One region of the Exiguobacterium sp. s11 genome, then DNA from elsewhere that is predicted to be linked to it. Evidence: riboswitches for the same ligand, from Rfam matches in the RefSeq annotation. Region 1 holds a riboswitch; each other region holds the start of a gene.
What was found. A riboswitch is a leader RNA that binds a small molecule or an ion and turns the genes downstream of it on or off. The one in region 1 is predicted to bind thiamine pyrophosphate.
Positions count from the first base shown of each region.

Region 2: another riboswitch for thiamine pyrophosphate. It lies ahead of thiT (energy-coupled thiamine transporter ThiT); the one in region 1 lies ahead of KNQ12_RS10300 (thiamine phosphate synthase).
Region 3: another riboswitch for thiamine pyrophosphate. It lies ahead of KNQ12_RS14455 (3-oxoacyl-ACP reductase); the one in region 1 lies ahead of KNQ12_RS10300 (thiamine phosphate synthase).
Region 4: another riboswitch for thiamine pyrophosphate. It lies ahead of thiD (bifunctional hydroxymethylpyrimidine kinase/phosphomethylpyrimidine kinase); the one in region 1 lies ahead of KNQ12_RS10300 (thiamine phosphate synthase).

Region 1 covers NZ_JACSNF010000002.1:518,451-526,019, reverse strand. The annotation lists gene KNQ12_RS10325 (hypothetical protein) at 102-458, opposite strand; gene KNQ12_RS10320 (ThiF family adenylyltransferase) at 581-1,588, opposite strand; gene KNQ12_RS10315 (thiazole synthase) at 1,585-2,349, opposite strand; gene thiS (sulfur carrier protein ThiS) at 2,352-2,552, opposite strand; gene KNQ12_RS10305 (FAD-dependent oxidoreductase) at 2,549-3,493, opposite strand; gene KNQ12_RS10300 (thiamine phosphate synthase) at 3,490-4,083, opposite strand; TPP riboswitch at 4,166-4,268, opposite strand; gene nagZ (beta-N-acetylhexosaminidase) at 4,325-5,545, opposite strand; gene KNQ12_RS10290 (OsmC family protein) at 5,542-5,967, opposite strand; gene KNQ12_RS10285 (MFS transporter) at 6,158-7,342, shown strand; gene KNQ12_RS10280 (DoxX family membrane protein) at 7,470-7,569, shown strand, end outside.
Region 2 covers NZ_JACSNF010000001.1:578,430-585,998, forward strand. The annotation lists gene KNQ12_RS03325 (DAK2 domain-containing protein) at 1-835, opposite strand, end outside; gene KNQ12_RS03330 (Asp23/Gls24 family envelope stress response protein) at 861-1,223, opposite strand; gene rpmB (50S ribosomal protein L28) at 1,507-1,695, shown strand; gene KNQ12_RS03340 (amino acid permease) at 1,836-3,239, shown strand; gene KNQ12_RS03345 (thiamine diphosphokinase) at 3,293-3,895, opposite strand; gene thiT (energy-coupled thiamine transporter ThiT) at 3,897-4,457, opposite strand; TPP riboswitch at 4,519-4,628, opposite strand; gene rpe (ribulose-phosphate 3-epimerase) at 4,651-5,307, opposite strand; gene rsgA (ribosome small subunit-dependent GTPase A) at 5,310-6,215, opposite strand; gene pknB (Stk1 family PASTA domain-containing Ser/Thr kinase) at 6,241-7,569, opposite strand, start outside.
Region 3 covers NZ_JACSNF010000005.1:102,353-109,921, forward strand. The annotation lists gene KNQ12_RS14435 (hypothetical protein) at 1-65, shown strand, start outside; partial or broken gene KNQ12_RS14440 (IS3 family transposase) at 183-1,375, shown strand; gene KNQ12_RS14445 (hypothetical protein) at 1,406-1,705, opposite strand; gene KNQ12_RS14450 (LLM class flavin-dependent oxidoreductase) at 2,036-3,340, opposite strand; gene KNQ12_RS14455 (3-oxoacyl-ACP reductase) at 3,396-4,148, opposite strand; TPP riboswitch at 4,284-4,384, opposite strand; gene KNQ12_RS14460 (hypothetical protein) at 4,502-5,566, opposite strand; gene KNQ12_RS14465 (hypothetical protein) at 5,604-6,422, opposite strand; gene KNQ12_RS14470 (ATP-binding cassette domain-containing protein) at 6,419-7,099, opposite strand; gene KNQ12_RS14475 (GntR family transcriptional regulator) at 7,092-7,478, opposite strand.
Region 4 covers NZ_JACSNF010000006.1:98,684-106,252, forward strand. The annotation lists gene KNQ12_RS15465 (type 1 glutamine amidotransferase domain-containing protein) at 17-529, shown strand; gene mce (methylmalonyl-CoA epimerase) at 577-987, opposite strand; gene KNQ12_RS15475 (murein hydrolase activator EnvC family protein) at 1,251-2,690, shown strand; gene KNQ12_RS15480 (murein hydrolase activator EnvC family protein) at 2,890-4,167, shown strand; TPP riboswitch at 4,231-4,341, shown strand; gene thiD (bifunctional hydroxymethylpyrimidine kinase/phosphomethylpyrimidine kinase) at 4,456-5,259, shown strand; gene thiM (hydroxyethylthiazole kinase) at 5,240-6,007, shown strand; gene thiE (thiamine phosphate synthase) at 5,997-6,635, shown strand; gene KNQ12_RS15500 (hypothetical protein) at 6,647-7,090, shown strand; gene KNQ12_RS15505 (ArsR/SmtB family transcription factor) at 7,147-7,515, shown strand.

The sequences.
Region 1 (7,569 bases):
AATGAACACATATCGCCCTCATTTTACTTGTAGATTGAGGGGATATACAAAAAAGCAGAAGGCGAATGCCTCCTGCTTTTTTCACTCTTGCGACGAATGTGTTATTTCGTCCGTTGTTTTCTAAAGCGTTGAACGGAACGAATCACAGAAACCGATCCGCCGATGATCGCACCGACACCGACAACGATGCCTGTCTTGAATTTTTTGCCCGATTGTTCTGATTTATGCGTTGCTTGATTGTGTTCAAAAAGTTGTTGGAGGGGCGACGACGTCTCGACTTCGAGAATTTTCGATGCATCCTGATGCACGTCTTCTCTACGTTCGACACTACAAGGTGACAGATAGAATGGGTTCAAGTTCGTCCGGTACCGATCCGGATTCCAGTTGGCTTGCTGAACAACTGCTTGGGCGTCTTCCGTCTGTGCTTGATCCTTGATTGGATCGAATTCTTGTTTCATCTGAATCACTCCTCTTCACGTTCAAAACTTGTAGACCGATTTACGTCTGAAGTCTTATTTACCTGTTTTTCAAACATTTAAAACATATATATTTAAAATTAGTTTTTAATGTTTTGTGAACGTTAGCCGAAATAGGCATGATAGAGCCGCTTCGCTTTAACGAGATCCGCCTCGCCATGAATCAGAACACGTCCATCTCGGAAAGCGACCATCCGATGTTCGTCCGTCGTAAACGCCAGCAAATATGGATTATGGGCGGAAATCGCAGCGACCGGCTGGAGACGTTGTTTCAACTGTTCCAGATCCCGCTGTCCGTCTCCCCGGATTTGAACGGCATCCCGACCGCACAGTGCCGTGAAATGAACCGTTTGATCCGATAAGTAAGGATAGGACGGTTCGATGCCGCACGACGGGCACTCCATTTGCTTCAGTGACTGGACGTTAATTTGTTGAAACGTATTCGACCAGACATCAAACGCAAGCAAGCGCGTCCGCATGGCGTCCGTCTTTCCGCTCAACCACTTCAATGCTTCTGTCACCTGCAAGGAAGCAACCATCTGTACAGCTGGTCCGATGATTCCCGCCGTATCACACGTCTCCTGATCACGCGGTAATTGATCGAGCAGACAATGCAGACACGGCGTCTCTCCGGGACGGACGGTGAACGTGATCCCATAACTGCCAACGCAGCCACCATAAATCCACGGAATCGAACGCATCAACGCCATGTCGTTCATTATCAAGCGAATATCGAAATTGTCCGTTGCGTCGATGATCAAATCGATATCATCGAGAAGCCACGTCAGCGCTGCCCGGTCGACGTCTACTACATGCGCTTCGATCGTCACTGTCGAATTAATCGCTTCAAGCCGTGCTTTTGCGGCAATCGCTTTTGGTACGATGTGACGCGCATCGTCCTCGGTATAAAGCTGTTGTCGTTGTAGATTACTCCACTCGACATAATCGCGGTCGACGATTCGAACGACACCGACACCGGCGCGGGCGAGTTGCTCTGCCGACGCCGTTCCGAGCGCTCCCATGCCGATGATCAGTACCTTCGCTGATGCCAAGCGTGCTTGTCCCGCTTCCCCGATCGGTTGAAATCGAGTTTGCCGTGAGTAACGGTTCATCGAATCAATCCACTCGTTGGACTACTCGCGACCGCATATTGTTTCTTCTCGATACGTCCCGCTTCGTAACCGAGGCGCCCTGCTTCGACAGCTAGTCGCAACGCACGCGCCATCTTGACCGGATCTTGGGCATGAGCGACAGCTGAGTTCAATAAGACACCATCCGCACCCAGTTCCATCGCATAGGCGACGTCGGTCGGTGAACCGATCCCGGCGTCGACGATGACCGGGACCGTCGTCTGCTCGATGATGAATTGCAAATGGAGCGGATTGAGAATACCTTGTCCGGAGCCGATCGGTGACGCCGCCGGCATGATGGCGTGACAACCGAGTTCTTCGAGTCGTCGTGCAAGGACGACGTCGTCCGACGTATACGGTAAGACGATGAAGCCTTCTTTAAGTAATTCTTCAGAAGCCCGCAACGTCTCGATCGGGTCCGGTAGTAACGTCTTATCGCAACCGATCACTTCGACCTTAACCATGTCGCACATACCGGATGCCCGCGCAAGCTTCGCAAGCCGAACAGCTTCCTCCGCCGTCTTCGCACCGGCCGTGTTCGGCAGTAAATCGTACTTCGCTAAATCAAGCGACTCCAAAAAATTCGCTTGTTGTTTGTCAAAGATGTCGAGCCGACGGACGGCGAACGTCAAGATTTGTGAAGCGGACGCATCGATCGCTTTCTGCTGTACCGTAGCATCCGTATATTTCCCTGTTCCGAGTAATAATCGTGATTCAAATGTCTTTTCTCCAATTTTCAGCATGTTTATCCTCCTCCTACGAAATGAACGATTTCAAATGTGTCATTGTCCCGAACGACCGTCTGACCGTACACCGTACGATCAATGATTTGTCGATTCTGTTCGACGATGACGAGCTTTTCCCCTAAGCCGAGTTGCGTGAGCATGTCCTCAATCGTTTTAATCTGTTCGATCGTGTGGTCATTGCCGTTAATCGTAATGTTCATCGGACTTCCTCCTTCTGAATCAAGCGTAATGTATTTACCAAGACTTCCGCTGTCGCTGGTGCGAGTAATATGCCATGCCGATGATGCCCTGTCGCTAGGAAGATCCGACGGGATGAATCGGTGACTCCGATATATGGCAAGCCGGACACCGTTTGCGGTCGTACACCGGACCAGACTTCTTCGATGACCCCGTCACGAATCGGTGGATACAGTCGTTCTGCTGCTTGAAGCAGTGACATGATCCCAGCGACACTGACACCGACCGTCTCGTCGTGCGGCAGTTCGGTCGCACCGATCAAAATTCGTCCGTCTGCTTTTGGCACAAGGTAGACAGCGTCGTCAAACAGGATCGAGCGTAACGGCTGACCCGCGAGACAGACTGCGAGACATTCTCCTTTGACCCCATATGTCGCGATCGAAATACCAGCTGTATCGAGCAAGGCTTGCGACCCGCGTCCGGCAGCGACCGTCACCGTTCGTCCGGTCCAGATTCCCGCATTCGATTCGATCCTAATGAAGTCATCGTTCTCTTCGATGCGTGTGACATCTACCTGTTCTTCAATCGATATGCCACGTGCGTGTAAGGCATACATCAATGCAGTCGTCAGTCGTCGTGGATCGATTTGACCGACAGCTGGAAACAGATGCTCGCGTCCTTTACGTTTTAACAAAAACGGTTGTTCCCGGTATCCACAATCGATGCCTGTTTCTCGCTCGAGTCGACGTGCAAGCAGTGGATACAGACGACGACTTCGCGCGGCAAGTGCATGCAATTCTGCTCTCAGCTCGATGTCCGTCGCAAGCATCCCGGCAGCTGCGCGGCTCGTTCCTCGTCCGCATGTTCCACGTTCTAAGACGACGACGGATTCATTCTGACAGGCGAGACCGTAAGCAAGCGTCAACCCGATGACTCCGCCGCCGATGATGATGTGATCCGTCATACGCGAACCCCCTGGTAACGCCTGATGGCGGCGAGTGGATCCGATTGACCGAGAATACCCGATAAGACAGCGATTCCGGTTGCACCGGTCGCTGCGATTTCAGGCATGCATTCTGGTGTAATCCCACCGATCGCAATGACTGGTTTCGTCGTGAAGGTGACGACTTGCTTTAATGCGTCGATCCCTCGTGGTGGCACGTCCGGCTTCGACGCTGTCGGATATATATGACCGTACAGCAGTCGGTCGGCTCCTTCCGCTTCTGCTGCCAGTGCCTCTGCCAGTGAATGAACGGATTTCCCGATGACGAGGTCCGGAAAATGACGTCGCACATCACGGACACGCAAGGACCGGCGCGTCAACTGCACACCGATGCCGGCGACATGGGCGACATCGACCCGGTCATGAACCGTTAACTGATCAGGCGAATAACCATGCCCAAGGAGTGCTTCAATCAGATCAAGTAATTCTGCTGCTGACAAGTTCGGTTCACGTAGATGTAGCTGATCCGTATAAGGTTGAAGCGATTGAAAAGTCTTTATTTCATCAAGCGGATGGATGGATCCCGTCGAAATCAGATGTAGACGCATCATGTTCTTCCTTTCCATACGAAAAAGGACCACTCCCGATGTTGAAGGGAGTGGTCCGAAAATGCGCTGAAGCGCTAAGGATATCTAAGGTTTCGAGCCACTTCCCTCCGCTAGTACGAACTAGATCAGGTTCAAAGGGTCCGGATACTTCCGTCTCAGTCTGCTGGGAGACTCCCCTAGTGTCTTTTCGTGTTTAATTGGCTTGCCCCATTAGTCTAGCATGAGTCGCTTTGCTTCGCTAGTCCTAGTTGAGCGCTTCCACTTGCTGAATCAGCTCCGATTTCGTCGGTCGCTGTTGCTCTTGGCTGTCGGCATACGTCTGCTTTAGCTTCAGGATGCGCATTACTTTAGCATCGAGCATCTCCGGCGTCAGCGTTTTGTCTTTGACGGCTTGCATCACTTCAGCATGAACTTTTGCGTAAGCACCTGCCTCTGAAAACATCGCCATATCAGCTCCATTGACGAGCGACTGACGTGCCGCTTCTGCGAGACCATATTGTTTCGTGATCGCCCCCATGACGAGATCATCCGTGATGATGACACCGTTGAATCCGAGTTGTTGACGCAAGAGGTCAGTCAAGATCGGCTTTGAGAGCGAGGACGGATTCGTATCGTCATACGCGGGATAGAGAATATGGGCGACCATCACCATCTCGGCGCCCTCTTGAATCGCTTCTTGGAAAGGTAACAGCTCCGTCCGCTTCAATTCTTCCTTTGATGCCGTCACTTTCGGTAGCCCGACATGGGAATCGACACTCGTATTGCCGTGACCGGGAAAATGTTTGACGACCGGAATCGTTCCCGTCTCCTGCATCCCGTGCATCAGGGCCGTACCAAGCGTCGCGACGGTATTCGGATCAGCACTTAACGCACGGTCGCCGATGATCGGATTGTTCGGATTACTGTTGACGTCAAGGACCGGCGCGAAGTCCATGTTGAAACCATAAAATTGTGACAAATGACCGAGCGTACGTCCGACGTCTTCCATTTTCACTTCATCTGCTCCTTGCGCTATCCGTTGACTCGTCGGTAACCGTAATCGTTGATCCGGTACCCGGCTGACGCGTCCACCTTCTTCATCAATCCCGACGAAGGCATACGTTTTTTGGTTCGTCTCTTGAATCGCACGCGTGAACGTCAAGAGTTGCTCTTCCGACGTAATGTTTCCGCCGAGCAATAAGACCCCGCCAATTGCATGCGTCTGTAACAATTTCCGGTCAGCTGCTGAAAGTTCCGTGCCGGCGACTCCGATAAAGAGCAGTTGATCGATTTTTTCTGACGTCGACATCGCTGCCAATTGTTGCTTTAGTTGTGCTTGTTGTCGTTCTTCCTTCGTCGGCTCAGGCTTCGGTTTCTTTTCTTCTGTCGGTTGTTTCGCTTCCGGTTGTGATGATTTCGTTGGTTCCGTCGTCTCCTGCGCACACCCTGCAAGCAACAGGCAACCGATCAGCACTACTTTCTTCACAAAGGATCCTCGCTCCGCACACCATTGATCGAATAATAGACGGAAATCTCAGCGTTCAGGGATTGCGAGACCGAACAATATTTATCCTTTGATAACGAGATGGCGCGACGGACCTTATCTTCCGGGAGATCACCTTCGAGCCGGTAATGAATCGAGATCGACGTAAAACGCCGCGGATGGTCCTCTGCCCGTTCTCCTTCGATATCCATTTCGAAATGGGTGATCGTCAAGCGCATCTTCTCTAAGATCGAAACGATATCAATTCCGGTACAGCCGGCAACGGCATGTAGCAGTAGTTCAGTTGGTCGCGGTGCTTGGTTTTCACCCCCGTTTTCGGGTGCTGCATCCATCGCCAGGTGATGCCCTGATTCCGTCTGTCCACTAAACCCCATCTGTTTGTTCCATGTCACTGTCGCTTGCATCGTTTCCACTCCTTTATAAGTAGTCTTCTTCTGTAGTATACGCAAAAAACAGTACGCCTGGAAATTCACACGCTATTTTGAATAATGGTTCTTTTCCCGAAATCTCGCTTTGCGATACCCGGCGAAATCGTTTCATGCTATCCTGTTACTCATAGTTTCGCGCGCAAGCGCTAGAATTGAGGAATCATCCATGTCACCTACTACTCGTTTAAGTCGACGCGATTGGCTCTTGATCGCCACGTTGTCGCTCCTGACGTTCGTACTCGGAACAAGCGAATTCGTCATCGTCGGGATCCTCGCTGAAATCTCCTCAGCCCTTGATATCACGATCGCAACAGCCGGTACGCTCGTCTCGGCATTTGCCATCTCCTTTGCGATCGGTACGCCGATCGTCATGTCGCTGACCGGTCACCTGGAACGTCGTCGCCTGATCCTACGTCTCTTACTCGCCTGGGTCTTACTGAACCTTGCCAGTAGTTTTGCTCCAAGTTACGAAGTGTTGCTCGCAACCCGCATTCTGACAGCGATCCTGACCGGCGTCTTGATCTCACTCGCGATGGTCGTCGCAAGTGACGGTGTGCCTGTCGCAAAACGCGGTGTCGCCGTCTCGTTCATTTTCGGTGGTTTTACACTCGCGAACGTTCTCGGTGTCCCCATTGGAACGTTCATCGGGCAACATGCTGGCTTTGAAGCCACGTTCTGGCTAACGACAGTCATGGGAATGATTGCGTTCCTCGCAGTATGGAAGATCGTTCCGGTCCAGCAATCGACGGGTTCTGGTTCTATTAAGGAACAGCTTGGATTGCTCGCCAACCCACGGATCCTGATCGCCTTCTTTATTCCGTCGTTTGGATTCGGGGCAACTTACGTCGTCTACACATATCTCGTGCCGATTCTGCAAACAGAACTCGGGATTGCGAAAACGTGGATCAGTCCGATCTTGCTCGCTTACGGCGTCGTCTCAATCTTTAGTAACATCCTTGCCGGCAAGATTGCTAGCAAAAATCCGATGGGACGCTTACGGTTCGTCTTCGTCGTGCAAGCAGTCGTTCTTGCTGCATTATACTTCACGACAGCATCCCTTCCGCTTGGTCTGTTCAACATCGCCTTGATGTCGTTGATGTCGATTCTACTGACGACTTCGACACAAATCTATTTGATTGACCTCGCTGAAAAGTTCAATCCAGAAGCAAAAGGACTCGCCGCTTCATTGATGCCGGTTGCGAGTAACGTCGGGATTGCTTTTGGTTCGGCACTCGGTGGCATCGTCTATGCGAACGGTCCGATGATGAACACGGCACTCGTCGGTGGACTGGTCGCGCTCGTTGCTGCTTTATTAACTGCAATCAGTCATCGCCTCGATCAACGCTCATGAAACCGTTACCTTGTCCTTTTTTGTAACAGGTCGATGACGGTTCGATGACGTTATGATGATAGTCCCCATCTCGCTGATGATTTTTCAGTATGATGGGGACTATGTTGTAGTAGAGGAGTGTCTGAAAGTGAAAGCATTACACATCATCGGTCTCGGTCTGTTGACAATCATCCGACTCTGGCTCGGAATCCAGTGGTTCATCGCTGGAATCGGTAAGTACATTAATG
Region 2 (7,569 bases), on a different contig from region 1:
CGACGACGAGCAACGAATCACCGAATTCCGCTAATTCGTTCCGGAAGTCTTCTTCGCTGAACGGTGCATTCGCAAGCTTGTCATCTTGGAAACGAACCATGATTTCCGTACAGTAACCGTAATGGATTTCTTCTGTCGACATGAAGCTTTGAGCCGTTTTATGATGCTCTGCTTCGACGAGTGCTTCCATGACAGGCGCATGCGGTTTGTCGAGTTCTTTTCCTTCGAGTGTTGCGAGGAATCCTTCATAGATACAAACGAGACCTTGACCACCAGAGTCAACGACGCCGACTTCTTTTAATACCGGAAGAAGTTCTGGTGTTCCGTCGAGCGATACTTTCGAAGCTTCGACGAGTTGACGCATCAACTCTAAGAAATCCGTCGTCGTCTCAGATTGTGCGATAGCAGCGACCGCTGTTTCACGGGCAACCGTCAAAATTGTTCCTTCAACCGGTTTCATGACTGCTTTGTATGCTGTATCGACACCTTTTTGCAACGCATCTGCGAATTCCTTCGTATCAATCGTTGTCTTACCTTCGATTGATTTCGAGAATCCACGGAACAGTTGGCTTAAGATGACGCCAGAGTTTCCGCGTGCTCCCATCAATAATCCACGTGCGAAGACGTTCGCGACTTCCGATACAGAATCCGAAGTTGATTTACCTGCTTCTTTTGCACCTGAAGTCATCGTCAAATTCATGTTCGTTCCCGTATCACCATCTGGCACAGGGAAGACGTTCAATGAATCGACGAAATCTGCGTTTTGATAGAGATTCGCCGCGCCATTTTGAATCATCTTGACTAACTGCGCTCCTGTTAAACGATCTACACTCACTAAAGTTTCCTCCTCTATTCCCGCCTTAGACATTCGTCAAGCGGACTCCTTGGACAAAGATGTTCACAGATGTCACGTCAAGACCTAGTGCCTGACTGAGCGTGTATTTCACGCGACTCTGTACGTTATTCGCCACCTCTGAGATTTTCGTTCCATAACTTACGATGATATGCATATCGATATGGACCTGCTCTGAAGCCTGTCGAACGATGACACCGCGTGCAAAGTTCTCGCGTTTTAAGAGTTCTGCAAGACCATCCTTGATTTGAGACTGGGATGCCATACCAACGACACCAAAACATTCCATTGCTGCGCCGCCCGCAAGTTGCGCGACGACATCATTATCTACATCAATCTTTCCATAGGTCGTTTTCATCTCGATCGCCACCTGAGTAGCCCCCTTTGAATATTGTATTCTTCTCATAATTCTACTATAAGGACCTACTATTGAAAAGTCGCCGTACTGACTATACAATGAATAAGTGAAAAATAGTAGCGGTCAAATGAACTTTTACCATCATCCTCATCCATTATTTTAAATTTCGAGGTTGTCTGTCAAGTTTTTTTCTTGTCAGCTACTTTTTTTATGTTGCAACCGCCCTGACACCATGCTAAGATAGCAAAGTGTCTATTAGGACGAACGCAAAACAACATAAAAGGAGGCGGAACGCATGGCACGTAAATGCTACGTTACTGGGAAATCGCCAAAGTCGGGTAACAACCGTTCACACGCATTGAACAAAACAAAACGTACTTGGGGAGTCAACGTACAAAAAGTACGTATCCTCGTCGACGGTAAGCCGAAAAAGGTTTGGGTTTCAGCTCGAGCTCTTAAATCAGGTAAAGTCGAACGCGTATAAGGCGCAACCACCGGATGGGAATCTTCCCTTCCGGTTTTTTTATACCCTCATTTATTTTTCTCATAAACTAATTGTCGCCTTTATTGAAAACGCTTACAATAGGAACGTACTTTATTTTGTAAGAATTGGGGGAAGTCATCATGCAACTCAAACGAGAGATGACGAGTCGACACCTGTTCATGATCTCACTCGGCGGGATCATCGGAACAGGCTTATTTCTAGGGTCAGGGTTAACGATTTCACAAGCAGGACCTTTCGGGGCCGTCCTCAGTTACATCGTGGGTGGGACCATCATGTATCTGACGATGTTATGTCTAGGGGAATTAGCGGTCTATCTGCCGGTCTCGGGGTCATTTCAGACCTATACGACCCGCTTCATTGGACCAGGAATCGGCTTTGCCGTCGGTTGGATTTATTGGCTCGGCTGGGCCGTGACGGTGGCACTCGAAATTACGGCAGCTGGTAGTTTGATGGATCGTTGGTTCCCGAACGTACCCGTCGTCGTTTGGTGTACCGTCTTTACGGTCTTACTGTTCGGTCTGAATGCCGTCTCAGCCAAAGCATTCGGTGAAGCCGAATTCTGGTTCTCAAGTTTGAAGGTCCTCGCGATCCTTTTCTTCATCATTCTAGGTGGTGCTGCTTGGTTCGGCTGGTTACCAATGGAAGCAGATCGCCCAACCTCGTTATTTGCGAACTTCACAGCAAATGGTTGGTTTCCAAACGGGATTCTTGGTGTCTTGACGACGATGATTGCCGTCAACTTCGCTTTTCAGGGAACGGAATTGATCGGTGTCGCGGCTGGGGAGTCCGACACGCCTGAAAAATCGATTCCAAAAGCGATTCGGAATACAGTCTGGCGCACGTTCATCTTCTTTGTCTTATCAATTACGATCGTTGGGGCATTAATTCCGTATGAGACGGCTGAAGGGGTCAGCAGTCCATTTATCATGGTCTTTGATGCGATCGGCATCCCGTATGCTGCTGATTTGATGAATATCGTCGTCTTGACAGCACTATTATCTGTCGGAAACTCGGGACTTTACGCTGCAACGCGAATGTTATGGGCGATGTCGCAAGAAGGCATGATTTCAAAGAAATTATCGTACGTCAATGCAAGAGGTGTGCCGATGCGTGCCTTACTCTTTACGATGATGTTTGCGATGTTATCGCTTCTAACAGCCTTTTTCGCAGAGGATACCGTCTTTATCTGGCTCTTGTCCTTAGCCGGGCTCGGTGCTCAAGTCGGTTGGATTTCGATCTCTGCTTCTCAACTCGCATTTCGTCGGCAGTTCTTGCGAAACGGACATGATCTATCCGAATTGAAATTCAAGACACCGCTTTATCCGGTGTTACCACTGATTTCGTTGACGTTAAACGTCGTCGTCCTCGTTAGTCTTGCGTTTCAAGCGGACCAACGGATTGCCCTATACATCGGTGTTCCATTCTTCCTCGTTATGTGGGGAAGCTATCATCTCTTCGTCAAAGGAAAACATCTAGCAGCACAAAGCGACATCCGTGTCGCTCCCTCTCAACTCGAAGAATGATCTCATAAGAAAGAGGCCGCGGAATCATCCACGGCCTCTTTCCTATGATTGTGCTATTCCTTAAGCGTCCGCATCATCAATAGTTCTCCTTGATGGAGCTCTACCTTCGCTTCTGACGCACACCATTCATTACTGACGGTCAAGGAACCTCCGACCGGTACTGGATGTGCATCAAGTGGATATTTGACTCCGGATAAGCTTAAAGTCGATGGTACGAGTGGAATGAACGAAAGATAATGATAGCTCCCTGCTTCGACTGCATACGTTCCCTCAGCCAAGTATCGTACCTCTTCTCGTTTCGTCACGAGTCGTGCCTCTGGGTATCGCTTCAATAAATATACATTTTGGACGGTCATGTCGAGCCGCCCACCTGTCGCCCCGATAATGAAGGTATCCTCAAACTGTTTCTTCTCTGAGACTGTACGAAGTGCCAGTTCGAGATCCGTTTCATCTTTCTCGGCCGGATGAACGATTGCCCCTTCTGGTACATAACCAAGCGAATCAAAATCACCAATCGTCAGGTCGCATGTCAGCCCAAACGATTCAATCGTCTGAACACCACCGTCGACACCGACGATAAAATCACCTGGCTGACAAAACGTCCGTAAATCCGGCGCTTCTTCTCGCGGACCGGCACAGACGAGAATCGCCCGCATCTCAGACGCCTCGTGCCGAATAACGGAGTAAGCGTGGCGCAGTCGTGAATAAAAGACCCGCAACGACACCACAAAGAACGTAAGACGGTACCATGTATGTCGCGTTATAAATCAATGAATACGGTACGACTGGACCTTCGGCATACTCGGCAAAAAAGACGATTCCACTGATGACATGACAGATATAACGGAGTCCTGCGCCTAATAACGTCGCCAGGAGAACGAACGCCATCAAGCTTTTCTTTTGTCCATTGCGCGCGGCTAGTCTGACTTGACGCGCGAACAGACCACTTAATCCGACGACACCATACGCAATCGTATAGTCAAGCATCGGTTGAACGATCGTCAAGACTTGTGGAGCGAACATCAATTGAATCGTACCGACAAGCGCTCCCGTAACAACCCCTCCAACGACACCGTGGCGAAATGCCATGACGAAGATCGGTAACATCGCTAAGCTGATTGAGCCTCCTTGTGGCATTTTGAATGGAATCAGTAAATCAAAGACGACTCCGAGACTGGCGAAGATGGCGATTTCCATCATCATTTGTAACCGTTTCATGCTATTTTTCCTCCTTCATTGTACGAGAGGACGCAAAAAGGCAGTACGACGAACGCCGTACTGCCTGCGTGCGCCACATCCCTACGTCCGTTTGAACGGAACAGGTTCGAAGGGTTAAAGTCTAAAAGACTCCTCTCAGCCGCTTTTCAAGCGACACCCCTTGCGGTCATCATATTTCGTTTTCTCGTTCTTATTATACGGCAGCCCCTTGACGAATGCTAGTGATCGCTTCCGCATAATCTGGTGCATTGTAGATTGCTGATCCTGCGACGAGAACGTTCGCACCGTTATCGATGCAAAGCTTTGCCGTTTCCGGATTGACGCCACCGTCAATCTCGATTTCAAATGTCAGACCACGATCTGCTTTCATTTGCGCAAGTGCTGCGAGTTTCGGCATGACACGCTCGATGAAGGCTTGTCCACCGAAGCCCGGATTGACCGTCATCAATAAAACCATATCGACATCCTCAAGGACGTGTTCAATCGTTGATAATGGCGTATGGGGATTCAAGACGACTCCTGCCTTTGCGCCCGCTGCTTTGATTTGTTGCAAGACACGATGGACATGATTCGTCGCTTCGACGTGGAACGTCACGATGTCAGCTCCTGCCTTGACGAAATCTTCAACGAAACGTTCTGGCTGGTCAATCATCAAATGGACATCGAGAATCATATCCGTCTTTTGACGTAAGCTGCTAAGCACAGGTAATCCAAATGAGATGTTCGGTACGAACTGACCGTCCATGACATCAAAATGGATATAGTCCGCGCCTGCTGCTTCGACTGCTTTGACATCACGCTCAAGATTCGCAAAATCTGCTGATAAGATCGATGGTGCAATTTTAATCATCTTCAATACCTCCGGGCTCGATTCTTGATTTCGTCTATAAACATACCATAGTTCTCATAACGAGAGGACATGATTTCTTGGGCTTCGACGGCTTCCTTGACGGCACAACCGGGTTCATTCAAATGCAAGCAACCTCGGTATTTACAATCATCTTGTACAGCGACGAACTCAGGAAAACTCCACCGTACATCCTCGATTTCCATATCATACGGAAAATCGAGGTTCGAGAAACCTGGCGTATCGGCAATCAATCCTTCGGCAAGCGGCATTAATGTGACATGGCGCGTCGTATGACGTCCGCGTCCGAGTGATTTCGAGATCGCACTTGTTTCTAAATCAAGAGAGGGCTCCAGTGCATTGAGCAATGAACTTTTCCCGACACCGGATTGTCCGGCGAGAACGCTCGTTTTTCCAGCAAGTAACGGACGGACTTGCTCAACACCCGTCAACGTCTCACTTGATGTCTCGATGACCGTATACCCAATCTTCCGGTAAGCGGCAATCGCCTCTCGGACAGCCGGTCCTTTGACTTCGTCAAGTAAATCCATCTTCGTTAACAGGATGACGGGTTGGATTTCCTTCGCTTCGATCAAGACGAGAAATCGGTCGAGTAGATGCGCTGAAAAATCAGGTTCTGCCGCCGAGACGACAAGCAACGCTTGATCGATATTCGCGACAGGCGGGCGTACTAAAAAGTTGTCCCGCTCCTTCACTTCGAGAATATATCCCGTCTCACTTTCGATATGAAGCACGACTTCATCTCCGACGACTGGACTGATGCCGCGTTTTCGGAAATTTCCTCTTGCTCGTGAACGAACTTCTCCTTCTGGTGTCATGACATCATAAAAGCCGCCCTGCAGGCGTATGATCGTTCCTTCTCGATTCTCTTCGATGCGTTGTTCCGTCATCCTATGCACTCCTTTTTTATCACATTCATTGTGCGTCTTTTGCTTGATTGTACGTGATGGTTTTTGAACGATACACCGTATCGTCTTTATAGATCGTAATTTTGCCTTCTTCACCCGGATCAATCGTTAATGGCACGTCGAATGTCTCATCTTGATCAATTGATTCCTCGATGACGGTCCGCTTCCCTTTCGCGTCTTCCGTCTCGATTCGGATGACTTGTTTCGGCGGAGCCTCTTCTTCATCTTCACTAACAGCATCATAGACGACCTTTTCAGGGAACGTCGCCGTCACTGTTTTTTCTTCCTCACCTTTAGAGATGAAGACCGTCACGGAGTCGTTCGGCTCGACTTGTGCGCCAGCTTGCGGGAACTGACGGATGACTTGATCGAGTTTGACATCGCTAGAAAATTCTTGTTCGAACGTTCCGTCTAATCCTACTTTATCGAGATAAGCTTTTGCTTCATCACTCGATAAATTCGTCAAATCCTTCAACTCGAAAGAAGACGTCCCCTCAGATACAGTAATCGTAATCGTTTGTTCTTTCGCAATGACCTCCGTTCCAGCAGAAATTGACTGTCGAATCACATTTCCTCGATCGATCTCATCCGACTTCTCTCGCTCGACTCCGACTTTTGCGAATCCTGCTTCTTTTAGCGTTGCAATTGCTTCTTTTTCAGCTTCATCCGTCACATCCGGTACCTCAACCGGAGCACTACCAGTAGAAACGACCAAATTGACTGTCGAGCCCTTCTTGACCTGTGCTTTTTCACGAGGCGTTTGACTGATGACATCGCCTTCTTCGACCGTATCGCTACTCCGTTCCGTTGTCTCGACGACAAATCCAAGTTTCTCAAGCTTCGTTTCCGCATCGTCTCCATCCGTCTTGACGACAGATGGTACGGTGACCGTTGGATCCGGCCACATCGCGAACGTCGTAGCCGCCCCACCCAGTAAAAGGAGTAACAAGAGGATGATCCACCAGCGTTTTTTCTTTTTCTTTTCCGGTGTTTTCGGTTGAACAGTTGCGACGGCGGGTGATTCTAGTTCCGCTTTTGATTCTTCTGGCACTTGGACAGGTGATAAAACCATTGTCTTTTCCATCTCATCCTCTTCTGCGCCACGGATGCTTTCATTTGCCCGTTCGTCAGACAACGCCGTCACCATATCTGCCTTAAACGCTGCGACGGACTGTTGACGGTCATGCGGTGCTTTTGCAAGCGCCTGCATGATACAGTTCTCGAGTGCTTGCGGCACTTTCGGATTCAAGACGGATGGGCGACGCGGTGTATCTTGCAGATGCTTTAAAGCGATCGCAACCGGTGAATCACCTTCGAACGGGACTTGTCCTGTGAC
Region 3 (7,569 bases), on a different contig from region 1:
TACCTATTACAAAAGAAATAGTTGTGATTCCGCCAAAGAAATTTTATCAAAAGTTATTCAACTAAGAAAAAAATAATTTTTCTGTTTTACTGAATAGAAAGCCTAATAAAAAAGAGAGAAGGTTAATTGAACTGCCCCATAAAAGTTGGACATAAAAATCCAACTTTTATGGAGTGTTTTTTATGACCAAATATACGAAGGCATTTAAAATCAAGGTCGTTGAACGTTATCTGACGGGACGAGACGGATACAAGAGCTTGGCGAATGAAATCGGGATCGCATATCAACGTATCCATGTGTGGTCGCGTCTCTATGAACGTTGGGGAGAGACGATCTTCGATCCTTCCTATACAACACACTCGCCGGCATTTAAAATGGTGGTATTAAACGACATGGCGACCAACAGGCTGTCCAGTATAGAGGCGGCCGTAAAATACCGAATTCCTCCCCAGGGATGATCTCGAGATGGCGATCGACGTATGAACGGGAAGGGACCGCAGGTCTGGTCGCCAGACCGAAAGGACGTGCCCCGATGGCGAGACGTAAAAAGAAGGATTTTGAAGAGATGACAGAAGTCGAGAAGCTCAAGGGTTCAAGAAGAGAATGCGCGACGAACCGGATCAAGGCACAAGTAATCGATGAATTGCGGTCAATCTATCCCGTTTCGGGACTCCTCCGCGTGCTCGGTATGGGACGATGTGGCTATCGTCGCATCCACGCACTTCTCGAACGCCAGGGCTACCGGCACGATCCGAAGACCGTGCGCCGTCTCATGAATGAGCTCGGTCTCAAAAGTCTCGTCCGCATGAAGCGATACCGCTCCTATAAAGGACGGGTCGGAAAGGTCGCACCGAATCTTCTCCAACGTGACTTCAAGGCCACCGGCCTGAACCAGAAATGGGTGACTGACGTCACTGAGTTTCACCTGTTCGGGGAGAAGCTCTACCTCTCGCCGATGATGGACTTGGGAAATCGTGAGATCATTGCCTATACCCTATCGGACCGCCCTACCTATCAATTCGTTGGTGAAATGTTGGATCAAGCAATCGGGAAGCTTGACGGGAAAGCCCGACCGATTCTGCATTCCGACCAAGGGTGGCATTATCAATATCGAGCGTTCGTCGGTACGCTCCACGAACATGGCATCACGCAAAGTATGTCCCGTAAGGGCAACTGTCTCGACAACGCAGCCATCGAGAGCTTCTTCGCCGTGCTCAAGTCAGAGCTCCTATATCTCAAGGAGTTCGATGACATGGATCACTTCAAATATGAGCTTGAGCGTTACATCGAGTACTATAACCATCGTCGTATCAAGAGACGACTAAAAAACCTGAGCCCTGTGGAATACCGGACTCAGGTCCTCAAGGTCGCCTGACAAATTATTTATTGCCTAACTTTTTTTGGTTCAGTTCAAGTTCTTCACTTTTTTGTTTTTAAGACCTAATGGAATTGCAATAATAACAAGAATTCCAATGATAATAGTTAAATAAAATGGCACGCTTGATCCATCTTTATTTAGATCGTCAGTTAAAGAACCCGCTTTGAAAAACAACATGATTGAAATGACGGCGAGGACTACTGTATTAAATGATATGTATACAAAAGATGAAATTTTAGATGGAACAACCAAAAAGATTACATTTAATAAAACTAAAAAACCTAACAAATAAAAAATTGAATTTAAAGAATCAAAAGTACCAGCCAAACAAAAACACCCCTTTAATTAGTATAAGAAAAATATAGCATTTTAATTTTAAAAATTGTGATTATCATATTACAAATGTCGCTTTTTAACATTTAAATCAGTGTGATTATATTTTTATAGCGCGATAATCGCGTCTCTGAGATTTCACGATATAATTCAAATTCCTCTGGATGCTGAGCTTCCCATTCGAGATTTTGCAACACTGAGATTTGTATCGTTTCTTTCATCTAAATTTTAAAGTTCGTAAATCTTAAGTCACGCCGATTCATATTTGATCTTCAAGGCTTTCTTCGAAATCTTTTCGGAATTTAACTAAACTTTTCATCTAATTTAATCGATTAAACCTAGATGCTCTCTAAATGTAGTACTTTGATAGGACACTTTAAACAATCCTCTTTTTTGTAACTCAGGAATGATCATGTCTACAAAATCTTCTAAACTTGACGGTAGTGACGGCGGCATCAAGTTGAAGCCATCTGCTACTCCCTCGTTAAACCAAAATTCCAACTGATCCACAATTTCTTCCGGAGTACCAATCAATGTCAGGTGTCCTCCTCCTGCTGCTAAATAGCCTAATAGTTCTTTGAGCGTCGGATCTGTATCATCGATAATCTCTAGAATCGTTCGGTAGCGTCCGATGGGTCCGGAAAATTCCTCGATCGATGGTAAGGTCGGAATCTTTGCTTCGAGATCCCATGTGGAGCAATCTTGCTGCAAAAAAAAACTCAATTGTTTCAACGCATTTTCAACCGGTAATTTTTCATCTAGTTCGGCTTTTTTGGCTAGTGCCTCTTCTCTTGTTTTACCAACATACGTTACTAAGCCTGGGTATATCTTAATCTTTCGATCTGGTGATTCAGTTTGTTTAATTTTCTTATGGAGTTTTTCACGAAAAGCATGGGCTTGTCTAAAATTCCATGACACAGAATATACGGCATCCGCATGTTTGGCTGCAAGGGCAATCCCTTCTTCAGAAGCACCCGCTTGCATCGCTACTGGCTTTCCTTGGAGACTACGCGGCGTAGACAAAGGACCTTTTACGCTGAAATAGGCTTCAGAATGATCGATAACTTGTATACGTTCAGGATCAATCAATTGGTTATCTGATCGATTCGCGAGAAAAGCCGCTTGATCCCAAGATAAAAATAGCTTCTCCATCAATGCTGCGAATTCGTTCGCCTTGTTATACCGTTCCTCCCTCGGTGGAAGTGCATCCATCCCGTGGTTTAACGCTTCCCAATCCGTCATCGAGGTCACTAAGTTCCAGCCTACCCTCCCCTTCGTCACGTGATCTAGGCTTAGAAGTTGCCTTGCTGCTGTATACGGATTGGAGAACGTGCTCGATATCGTAGAAACTAATCCGATATGATCCGTCACTTGAGAAATAGCCGTTAGATTAATTAAAGGATCCAACCAAAAGGCAGGTAAATCAGTTGCATTATTAGCCGGAAAAGATTGATTATCCGCAAAAAATACTGCATCCAAACATCCAGCTTCCGCTATTTGAGCCAGACGCTGATAATAGCGGCTCTCTCCGATCTCTTTAATCGCGGAATCAGGCATTAACCATGCGGCTTGATGATGACCACATCCATAAAACAAAACGCCGATATTTAACTGATTTTTATTCGTCATCTGCTGTTCACGAATCCCTTCTCTGACAAGCTGAGAATCTTTTAAAACGCCCGCTTCAATTCATCGTTAACCCACCATCGACCGTTACGTTTTGACCCGTAATCCCAGATGCTGCTTCTGATGCCAGGAAGGCGACCATTTGCGTTACTTCTTCTGGACTCGTCACTCTTTTCAATGGGGTCGATTGGGCAATGAAATCGAATACTTCAGCGGTTGTCACAGCACTCGCATCTGTGACTTTCAATAACCCACCGGAGACGACATTCACGTTTATGCCATATTGACCTAACTCCGCGGCTAGGTTTCGAGTAAAGCCAATCAGACCTGCTTTTGCTGTTGTGTATTCATGATAAGGAACAACTGGGTTTTGATAAAGGTTTGTTCCAATGCTGATGATACTACCGCTATGTCGTTCCATAAATTGCGGCAGGACACTTTGGATGGTGAAAAAAGCTGCTTTTAGCGTTCCATCAAGTTGCTTTTGATAATCTTCCCACTCTAAATCGATGAACGATTTTTGAGCAACCGGATCAAATTTAAAATCTACTAGTGCATTATTGACGACAACATCGATTTGACCATAATGTGCTGTTGCGTATTGCATCATGCTCTCAACATCTTCCCGCTTCGTAACATCTGCATACAAGGCAAGTGCATTCTCTGCTCCCAGTTCGCTCACAAGCTTTTCTGCTGCCTCCTTGCTTTTATAGTAATTAATCACCACTTTAAATCCATTGTTCACTAACACCCTTGCAATCGTCGCCCCAAGTCCTCGGCTACTTCCTGTCACTAATACTGTTCTGCTCATTCTTGTCCACTCCCTCATCCATTTTTGCAACTTAAATAGCGAAGTAGTAAACAAAAAAACGCAACTCTCCAAAAGGAAAGTTGCGCACATCTAAATAATCACATAGCAAAGAACGATATCATCGTCTCCGCTTGTTCATCAGAGTTTACACTTCCCTACGCTAGTACGACCTAGTTCAGGTTCAAAGGGTTTGAGTAGCTACTCATCTCAGTTTAATAACACCCCTAGTGATTCTATTTAAGTTATCTTCACTGTAGTGGTCTTGAAAACCCCTGTCAATGATTCTGACAGATAAATTCATTTCTAGTATTCTAAAAAGCGAGTAAACGAGGTGAATCATGAGTCCATCACGATTACTCCGATACAGTGACATCCTGTACCAAACGATTCTTTTTAGCATTTTTATCTTTGATGATTCCTTGATACGAAATCGATTCATTTTTCGTATCGATTACCGTGACTTGGAAATCCGAATCATTGATATTAGCGATATGGTATAGCTTTCCCTGCGCAATCATCGTATAGGAGCCATTGAAGCGGTAAGCACGCTGCCCTTCCACTTGATGTTGCTTGACTTGATTCGTCTTAAAGTCATAGGTACTCCATTTGATGCTTTTACTTTTTTCTGAATCAAACGTACCGTAAGCGATCAGTGATTGGCTATTTTCATCAGCATTAAAGTTCCCTTCCGCTGCATACGCATCAAGTGCTTTGATTCGTTTGATGCCTTTGCCGTTATCTAGATAATAAGCGCTATCTTTTTCTACCCCTTCCGCATCATATGCGATTTCACGATAGACAATTCCATAGTCGTTCACTGCCACATAATGACGCTCTTGATTAGTCTTGAGTTGCTTGGATTGAAGCGTCTCCACTTTTCCTTTTGCAAGGTTGAGTAATAACACCGTCGATTTTTCCTTTGCTCCATGATCATCCCGTTGGACGTATACGTTCATGCCGTCTTGATGGAAGACACGGATGTCAGCCATTTCACGATCCGGTACCGTTAAACGATGAGAAAGCGTCTTTTTAAATTGTTTCTGTGTACTTTTGTCATAAGAATGATAGTTCAACTGAGATGCCTTTACTTCAATTCCGTATGTCCGCGAGCCCATTTCACTAGTAAATACGTCTTCCTTAGAAAGAAAGCGATAGAAATCAGCAGGGAAGTCTGCAGCGTAGCTATTGAACAACCCTGTGATATAGTTCTGCGACTCACTATGGATTTGACCGTCCAATTGGATATTGTATTGAGTAGGCTTGATGTCTCCATTTTCAATTTCGATGTTTACTTTTTTAAGAGCTTCTGCATTTTCTTTTCGTATACTCTCGACTTCATAATCCGATCCTTTAATGCTTACGGCGTAACCAAAATAACTGAGTAAGGTGACGCCAGCAATACCTCCTACGATAATCATTTCTTTATATCGTCTCATGACTTCCTCCTTCTAATGATTAAATAGATACTTTATGGTTCAATAGTCGAACACATTTCCAACTTATATATGCAAAATAGATGAGGATAAAGGAAAGATAGACGAATACTTGTTGATTCGGGACGAGAATGCTAGTCAAATCAAATAAGTAACGTAATGCAATGAATGGTACGATCAAGAGCGCTACATCCTTTGCGATCGTCACCAAGGCTTTCCCTTTTTGGTAGGACCGCTCTGTTAAGACGAACAAGAAGACCATCGTGATGACGAAGAGTGCGACCGCTAAAATAACGAATGTATCGATCACATTAAAGGTATAGAGCATGTTCAACGCAGCTGACTCCCCGATGATTTTGGATGCTGCTTGTAAATGTTCCGGGAGTAACCATTCGTAGAGTCGACGACTTAGAAGAATCGTGATCCACTGGATGCCCATGAAACCACACACAAATACCAATACTGTTGTCAGTTTGGATAAGAGGATTGTGATGCGTTTACCCGGCAACATCAATAAACGGTAGATGTACTTGGACTCGCCATACCAATCGCGGTACCAAATTTGAAAGGCATATAGAATCGTGAACATGATACCGATGGCAATCATGTACTTGAAGTAGTTGGTCGCATCGCCAAACGTCAACGGTCCATTCAATTGATCAACGGCTTCCATTTCCGTAAGTCGCTCTTTTTTCATCAAATCCTCCAGCTTAGATTGATAATGAAGAACCTGATATACGACCGATGTGAGTTCAACAATCACTAACATCGTCAATATCGAAAGGTATAGTTTGAAGCTTCGCTTGATTTCCTCGTTTGATAGCATAAAGAATTTCTTCATGTCTGATAAACCTCCCTCATTCGATCCTGTACTGATTTCCCGTAAAGCTCACGCATCTCTTCCGAGTCATCTTCCTGTATGATGGTCCCGTCCTGAAGAAAAATAACGCGGTCGATGAGATGTTCCACTTCTGCAATCTCATGAGTCGTCATCAAGATGCCCTTCCCTTCCATATAGTGACTAGAGAAGATCCACGCAATTTGTTCTTTCGTAAATAAATCAATCCCAGCCAACGGTTCATCGAGCAATAAGAAAGGTCGATTCATCGCAAATCCAATTAACAGATTAACCTTTGCTTTATTCCCTTTCGATAAATTGGCGATGCGGTCTGTCGCCATCAATTTAAAGAACCCCATCAGTTCCTCTGCTACTTGTTGATCCCAATCCGGATAGTAGTCGCGCATATAGGCGACGGCTTCTCCGACGCTCATATAACCAGGCATCGTAGAAAGATCAGGTACGAAAGCGATGCTATCGTGGGTCGTTTTCCCATCCACTTTGGTTGTTCCAGCATCTACTGGGACTAAGCCCATGATGGCTTTCAAAATGGTAGACTTGCCTTCCCCATTCAATCCGATGAGACAGGTCAGTTGATTTAACGGGACAGTGAACGATACATCGTTCAGGACATTCTTTTTTCGACCATATGACTTTCGTAATCCACGGACTTCAAGCATCTAGCTCACTCCTTTTTCGAATGTTGTATTCTTTCTCAAAATTTATAATGACCTCTTCTAATGGAATCTGAATTGCATATATCGAATCCACAAATTGCTTCACTGCATTTTCGAGAAGTTCTGTTCGCGCTCGATCGATGATGGATTGATCCAGCGTCACCTTACTCGGAACGTTACGGTCAGTTGTAATCAACAGTTGCTCTTCCAGTTCCTTATACACTTTTTGCGCGGTATTCGGATGAATTTTAAGCTCACTTGCCAGTGCGCGACGCGAAGGGATACTTTCTCCTCTTTTGAATTCGCCCATGACAATACGTTTTTTAAACCAATAAAGTACCTGTAGATAAATCGAGGTACGTTGATCAAAATGCAATAACATCACCTCTCTTAATGAACGTTGTATTAAAACACTAATACACTTAATAACTGTATGATATGGTCAGTACAGTCATAAGTCAATGTTTTTTTAT
Region 4 (7,569 bases), on a different contig from region 1:
TTGGGGGATGAATCACATGTCTAAAAAAGTAGCAGTCGTACTCGCCGATCATTTTGAAGATGTAGAATTCACAGGACCGGTTGATGCATTAAAAGAAGCAGGGCACGAGATCACTGTCATTGGTGCTAAAAAAGGTGCAGAACTCGTCGGCAAACAGGAAGAGGCAAAAGTAAATGTTGATCTCTCGATTGATGAGACTTCAGCAGCAGACTACGATGCTCTCCTTATTCCAGGCGGTTTTTCACCAGATTTACTTCGAGAAGACGAGCGTTTTGTCTCATTCGTCGAAGAATTCGATATGTCGAAAAAACCAATTTTCTCAATCTGCCATGGACCACAATTGATGATTAATGCAAAAATCGTCAAAGGAAGAAAAATGACAGGTTATAAATCAATTCGAATTGATTTAGAAAATGCTGGTGTGGACTTTGCAGATGAAGAAGTCGTCGTCGATGATAATTTCGTCTCAAGTCGTCAACCAGATGATATTCCTGCATTCAATCGGGAAATCGTTGCAAAACTTGGCTAATGGTATAGAACAAAAATCAGCACTGCGATAACGCAGTGCTGATTTTTTTAGGGGTTTTTTGGATAATCACAGAGTTCCGTAATGACGCCGTGTGAATGACGAGGATTCATATAAATCAGTCGTCGTCCGAACGGCGTCGTTCGATACGTATCTTCTAAAAATGTTAAGCCTTGTTTTTTTGCTTCTTCAATCGCTTGATCTAAATTCTCTACGCGATAAGCAATATGGTGGACACCTTTCCCACGTTGTTTTAAAAAACGAGCGATTGGACTATCCGGACTTGTTGGCGTTAACAACTCGATGTGCGCATCATTGAACTCGATGACCGCAATATTGGAAGCAACACCAGGCGCAGGATTCGAGTACTCTTTTGTTAAGGTTCCTCCAAGTACGTTTGTATAAAATGAAATGGCTTCCTGCATGTCGCGAACGGCAATTCCAGTGTGGTCTAATTTCATATGACATCCTCCTTCTGTTCGCTTCAGTTTCCCAAAAACACTCCAAAGTTGCAACGATGAGTTACCTTCCAAATGTTTCTATTACATAGAAGAGGAAAGATTTATTTAAATTGAAATATCACTGAAATATTATGTAAGAGGAATGAATGCTATAATCAAAAACGTTCTTATAAAAAAGAAAAAAGATTACAGAATTTAAATTTAACTTAAATATTCTACGATAAATCATAAAACATATACTACAGAAAAAGAGGGAATACTACATGAAAAAAACGTTCGCGTCGCTCATCGTTTCTGCACTGGTTCTTTCATCAGCACCTCATTTTGCAGCAGCAGACGATTTAAGTGAACAGAAAGCCAAAAACGAACAACAGCAACAAGACAATGCTAAAAAGCAAAAAAACTTAGAGTCTTCTGTTAATCAAGAAGGTAAAAAAATCTCTAAAACACAACAAGAAGTCAATCGACTAGACGAAGCGTTGAACGAAAAAATCTTTGCTGTCGAAACAAAAGATCGTCAAATCAAAGCAACAGAACGTGAAATCGTGGAGCTTGGAAAAGAAATCGAGAAATATAAAGCGAAACTAAAACGCCAAGAAAAACTACTCGGGGATCGTCTTCGTGTCATGCAAGAGAATGATGGAAACTCAATCAAATGGGAAGAAGTCATCTTTGGCGCTAAAAACGTTGGTGACCTCGTAAGCCGTGTCATGGCAGGGAAATCCATTTCAAAACAAGATGATAAAATGATCACGGATTACCAAAATACGCAAAAACAATTAGCGGATGCGCAGCAAAAAGTAAAAGAAAAGAAAGCGCAGTTGGTCGTTGAGAAAAAAGAATTAAAACGTCAACAAGCGGATCTTGAATCACAATTAAAAGAGCGGAACAAACGCTTAAAAGAACTACGTAAGAAAAAAGAAAAGTTCGAAACACAATTGATGGATGCAAAAGAAGTCCAGCAAATTTTGATCGCTCAAGAAAAAGCGATTGCAGCTGAAAAAGCAGCGCGTGAACGAGAAGCTCGAATCGAAAAAGAGCGTCAAGCTCAAGCGGCACGTGAAGCAAAAGCACGGGCAGAGGCTGAAGCAGCTCAAGCAGCAGCTCAGAAAGAAGCGGAACAACAAGCAGCTAAAGAAGCGGCAGCTCAGCAAGCAGCACAAGAGAAGGCAGCGCAGTCAGCAAAACCTTCTGGTTCGACGAAACAATCGGCACCAAAACCATCTACACCAGCACCAACTGCGCCAGCACCGTCAGCTCCTGCGACACCTAAACCGTCACCATCATCAGGCGGACTCTTCATTCATCCAACTGCTGGTGCTGTGACACAAGGGTATGGTTCTGCAGGCGGAGAAAACGGTTATACGTTCCATAACGGGATTGATTTCGGTGGTCCAGTTGGCACGCCAATCGTGGCAGCTGCAACTGGTACAGTCATTACAGCATCAGGTGGCGGACCTTACGGAAATCACATCATGATTGCTCACCAATTGAACGGGAAGACATATACGACAGTCTATGCACATATGAGTTCATTGAACGCTAGTGCAGGTCAACGCGTCAGCCAAGGTCAACAAATCGGTACACGTGGTAGCACAGGAAACTCAACAGGTCCACACTTGCACTTCGAAATTCACGTTGGTGGATACAGCTACAGTGCAACAGGTCCAGCTAACTCAGTAAATCCAATGACTATGTTTTAAACAGTTAAGAATCGTTGCATATGCAACGATTCTTTTTTTATATTTGATAAGAAATATATATATTACAAAAAAACGTTTTCACTTGAAATGTAAATGAAATTTTTTTGAAACGATTAGGGTGCTATAATCTATTTCAGATATGAGAGAAACTTGAATACTATAATAAAAAATGAAAATACATAAGTGAGGAAAACGATATATGCTAAAAAAACTAATTTCTACCATTGTTTTAGGGGCATTACTTACAACAGGTACACAACCGATCGCGGCAGCAACGATTAAAGAAAAAAAGGCTGAAAATGCCGCTGAACAACGTAAATTAGAAAAAGAGATTAAAAAGCAAGAAGCTAAAATTTCAAAAGAACAACGTCAAATCAATCGAATCGACGCAGCGATTAACGAAAAGATTTTCCAAGTTTCCGAAAAAAATAAACAAATTAAACAGTTAAGCAATCGAATCGATGAGTTAAAGGCAGACATCGTTCGTTACGAGGAGATGCTACAGAAGCAGGAAGAACTACTCGGTGATCGTTTACGTGTTTTCCAAGAAAACGATGGAAACTCGATTAAGTGGGAAGAAGTCATTTTTGGATCAAAGGATTTAGGTGATTTATTCAGCCGTGTCATGGCGGGTAAAAAGATTGCTGAACAAGATGATAAAATGATTTCAGATTACATCGCGACGCAACAAAAATTAGCAGAAGCAAAGCAAGCACTCGTTGAGAAAAAAGCGGAGCAAATGCAAGAAAAGAAAGTATTGCTTGAACAAAAAAAAGCGTTGAAAGCTCAAATGAAAGAGCGTAGTGCTACACTCAAAAAATTACGAAAAGGGAAGACGAAGTTTACGACAGAACTGTTAGACGCAAAAGAACTGCAAGCGACTCTCGAAGCGCAAGAACGTGCGATTGCGGCAGCGAAGGCAGCGGCTAAAGCAGCGGCTGAAAAAGCAGCAGCAGAGAAAGCGGCAGCTGAAAAAGCTGCTAAAGCAAGTGCTCAAGCAGCAAAACAAGCCAATAAGAATACAGAATCAACAAGTTCAGATACAACACCAATCGCTTCAGGTGGTGGGAAATTTGTCCGACCATCTTCTGGTGGGGTATCACAAGGATTCGGACCAGCTAGTGGAGCAAACGGTTATACATTCCATAATGGCGTCGATTTCAAAGGTCCCGTCGGATCTCCGATCGTCGCAGCAGCAGCCGGAACCGTCATTACAGCATCAGGTGGTGGACCTTACGGAAACCACGTCATGATTTCGCATTTCTTGGATGGAAAAGTCTATACGACGGTTTACGCTCATATGAGCTCATTATCTGTTCATGCAGGACAAACGGTCTCTCAAGGTCAGCAAGTCGGAACACTTGGTAGTACAGGGAATTCAACAGGACCACACTTACATTTCGAACTACATGTCGGAGGCTATCAATACAGTGCTTCTTCTCCTTTAAATGCAGTCAATCCATTGGCATATCTGTAATCAAAACGGGCTTCGGCTCGTTTTTTTTTCTTTCCTATGCTACAGTTAAGGCGAAACGAATACTTGAGCAACTAGGGGAGCTGGAGGAATCCGGCTGAGAGGAAAACCAATCTGTTTTCGACCCTATTACCTGAACTGGATAATACCAGCGTAGGAAAGTTGAGCCGAACGGATACCGGAATGCGTGTATAACGCTTTCGTATAGCGTCGACTGCTTTTTTACAGCGGTTGACGCTTTTTTGTCGGTCACGACTCCCTTATATTGCTCGATGGGAAGGTGAAAAGAATATGAAACATGTACTGACGATTGCGGGATCCGACTCCGGTGGTGGAGCTGGGATTCAAGCAGATTTAAAAACATTTTCAGCTTTAGGCGTTTATGGAATGAGCGTCCTGACAGCTGTCACGGCGCAAAATACGTTGGGTGTTCAAGCGGTGGAAGAGTTATCTCCAGAAATCGTAGATGCCCAGTTAACGTCGATTTTTTCAGACATTCGTGTCGATGCGATCAAAATCGGAATGGTCTCGAATGCGCAGACGATTCGTGTCATTGCTACACATCTCCGCAAACAGACAGTTCCGATCATATTAGATCCCGTCATGGTCGCTAAAGGGGGACATGCCTTATTACGGACGGAGGCTGAACAAGCATTGATTTCGGAGCTTTTACCGCTTGCGACACTCGTCACACCAAATTTACCGGAAGCGGAGCGTTTAACAGGACGATCGGTCACCAATCTAGATGAAATGCGACTGGCGATGCATCAATTAGCTACACAGACAGGGGCAGTATTACTAAAAGGTGGACATCTCTCAGGAGCTGCGACGGATTTGTTGTTTGATGGGGAAGTAGAACACCGCTTCACATCGGAACGGTTAGACAATCAACATACTCATGGAACTGGTTGTACCTTATCTGCGGCGATTGCGGCGCGGATGGCGCTTGGAGAAGATTTGACAGATAGTGTAAGACAAGCAAAGAGCTATGTCACGGAGGCGATTCGTCATGGATTTGCTCTCGGACAAGGTATTGGACCGACACATCATTTTCATTCACTTTGGAGGGATACACATGTTTACGACCATTCTTGAACACAAACCACTCATTCACCATCTGACGAACACGGTGACGATCAATGACTGCGCAAACGTCACACTCGCTGTTGGAGCATCACCCGTCATGGCGGAAGATATTCGCGAAGTAGAAGAAATGGTTAGACTCGCGCAAGCTCTTGTCTTAAACATTGGTACGATCGATTCAGACATGCAAGCAGCTCAACGACTTGCAGCCGGTGAAGCGGGACGTTTGAATGTCCCGATCGTTCTTGATCCAGTTGGAGCAGGGGCAACGACATTACGTACTGCCTTTTCTAAAGAACTCATTGATCTCGGGTGTACGGTCATCAAAGGAAATACTTCTGAAATCAAGACGTTACTTGGGGAAGACGGACGAACTAAGGGAGTCGATGCTGCGGGAGATGCAATGATGGATCGAGAAAGTATTCGTGCATTCGCTCGCAAACACAAATCTGTCCTCGTCGTGACAGGTCCGAACGACTATATCACGGATGGAACGCGCGAAATGGAATTACATGTAGGAACACCTCGTCTAGGAGACATCACGGGTACGGGCTGTATGACGGCTTCCTTGATTGCGAGCTTCCTCGGCGCAGGATATACGGCGTTTGAGGCGGCTGTTCACGGAACATTCGTCATGGGAAAAGCAGGAGAACAAGCAGTCTCTGCGCAAGGTCTTGGTGATTTTAAACGAGAATTGTTCAATGCGATCAGCCTCATGACGGAGCAAGAACTGGTGGAGGTGACAGAACGTGTCAATTGATTACTCCATCTATGCAGTGACGGATCGTCGGTACCATCCTGGCGTCGCGATCGAGACGGTCGTTGAGGAAGCTGTTTTAGGTGGTGCGACGATCGTGCAACTACGAGAAAAAACCGCACAAGGAAAGGAATTCTACGATCAGGCAGTTCGGTTGAAAAGACTGACGGATCGACACGACATTCCTTTGATCATCAATGACCGGATCGATATCGCGTTACTCGTCGAAGCTGGTTTGCATATCGGACAAGAAGACATTCCTTTAACCGCAGCACGTCAACTTTTACCAGATGCCGTGATTGGTGTGTCGGTAGCCACTGTTGCACAAGCGATTGAAGCAGAGCGAGACGGAGCATCTTATTTAGGCGTGGGGTCTCTATTTGCGACGTCATCCAAAGCAGACGCTGATTCCATGTCGCATACGATGCTTCAGGCGATTCGGGAAGCCGTACGATTACCTTTAATCGGTATTGGTGGAATCACAGCAACAAATGTCTCCACCCTTCCCATCCCGCTAGAAGGGTACGCCGTCATTTCAGAAATTTTCGCTAAAGAAGATCGGCAACTCGCTGCGCAGCAAATGACAGATGCTGTGCGAGAATGGCATCAATCACTTCAGAACAGGGTATAATCCGTTCAGAGGTGATTGTATTGAAATGGCAGACGATCCGTTTTCGCGGCTATTGGATTCGATATCGGTTAGAACCACAAATCATTCGAGTCGATAATCAGGGGATCTACCATCTAGGAAAAGTCTTATTTCCGCGTCCTAATCGTATATCTTATGAGATGGCCCTTTTATTGAAAGAAAAGTATGAAAGACGCTACAAACGTCCGTTGTATATTAAAACGAGCTCGATTGCGACGGAAATTTGGGGACATACTCATTTAGACATCTATTACCGGGCACTTCTTCGTCTACCGATTCCGACTCGGCTACGACAGCGCTATTCGAACCGATTAGAGAGTACGAAAATCATTGATATCGGCGTACGCGCTGTCGATCAAAATCGAATCGTCTGGGATATCGGAGATTATGTTGGAGGATGGTTCGTATTTTGGCTCATTCGTAGGCGCATGCGCTAAACTTGCAATGTTCTGTTTTCCCATGGTGCAATATAGGTAAAAACGAGGTGACGGACATGGATATTCCCCGTTGTGAAACGATTGCGATTGACGAACAACGTGCGTCTGAAATCGGACAAGTCTTGGATACGATCCCAACACTTGAAATCGGAAAGCTATTTAAGATTCTTTCGGATGCGACACGACTGCGAATCGTTTATGCGTTGACGATTGAAGAAGAACTATGCGTTTGTGATGTCTCAGCCTCTGTCGACTGTTCGATTGCGACGGCGTCTCATCATCTTCGGTCTTTGTTGAAACAAGGACTCGTCAAGTTCCGAAAAGAAGGCAAAGTCGTCTATTATTCCCTGGATGATCATCATGTCTCATCGCTTGTGCATATGGCTATGGAACATGTGCATGAGGGAAAAGCAGTACGTGAATGATTCTTTAGAATAACGAAAAGCGTAGCTATTGCTGCGCTTTTTTTGTTCATCTCG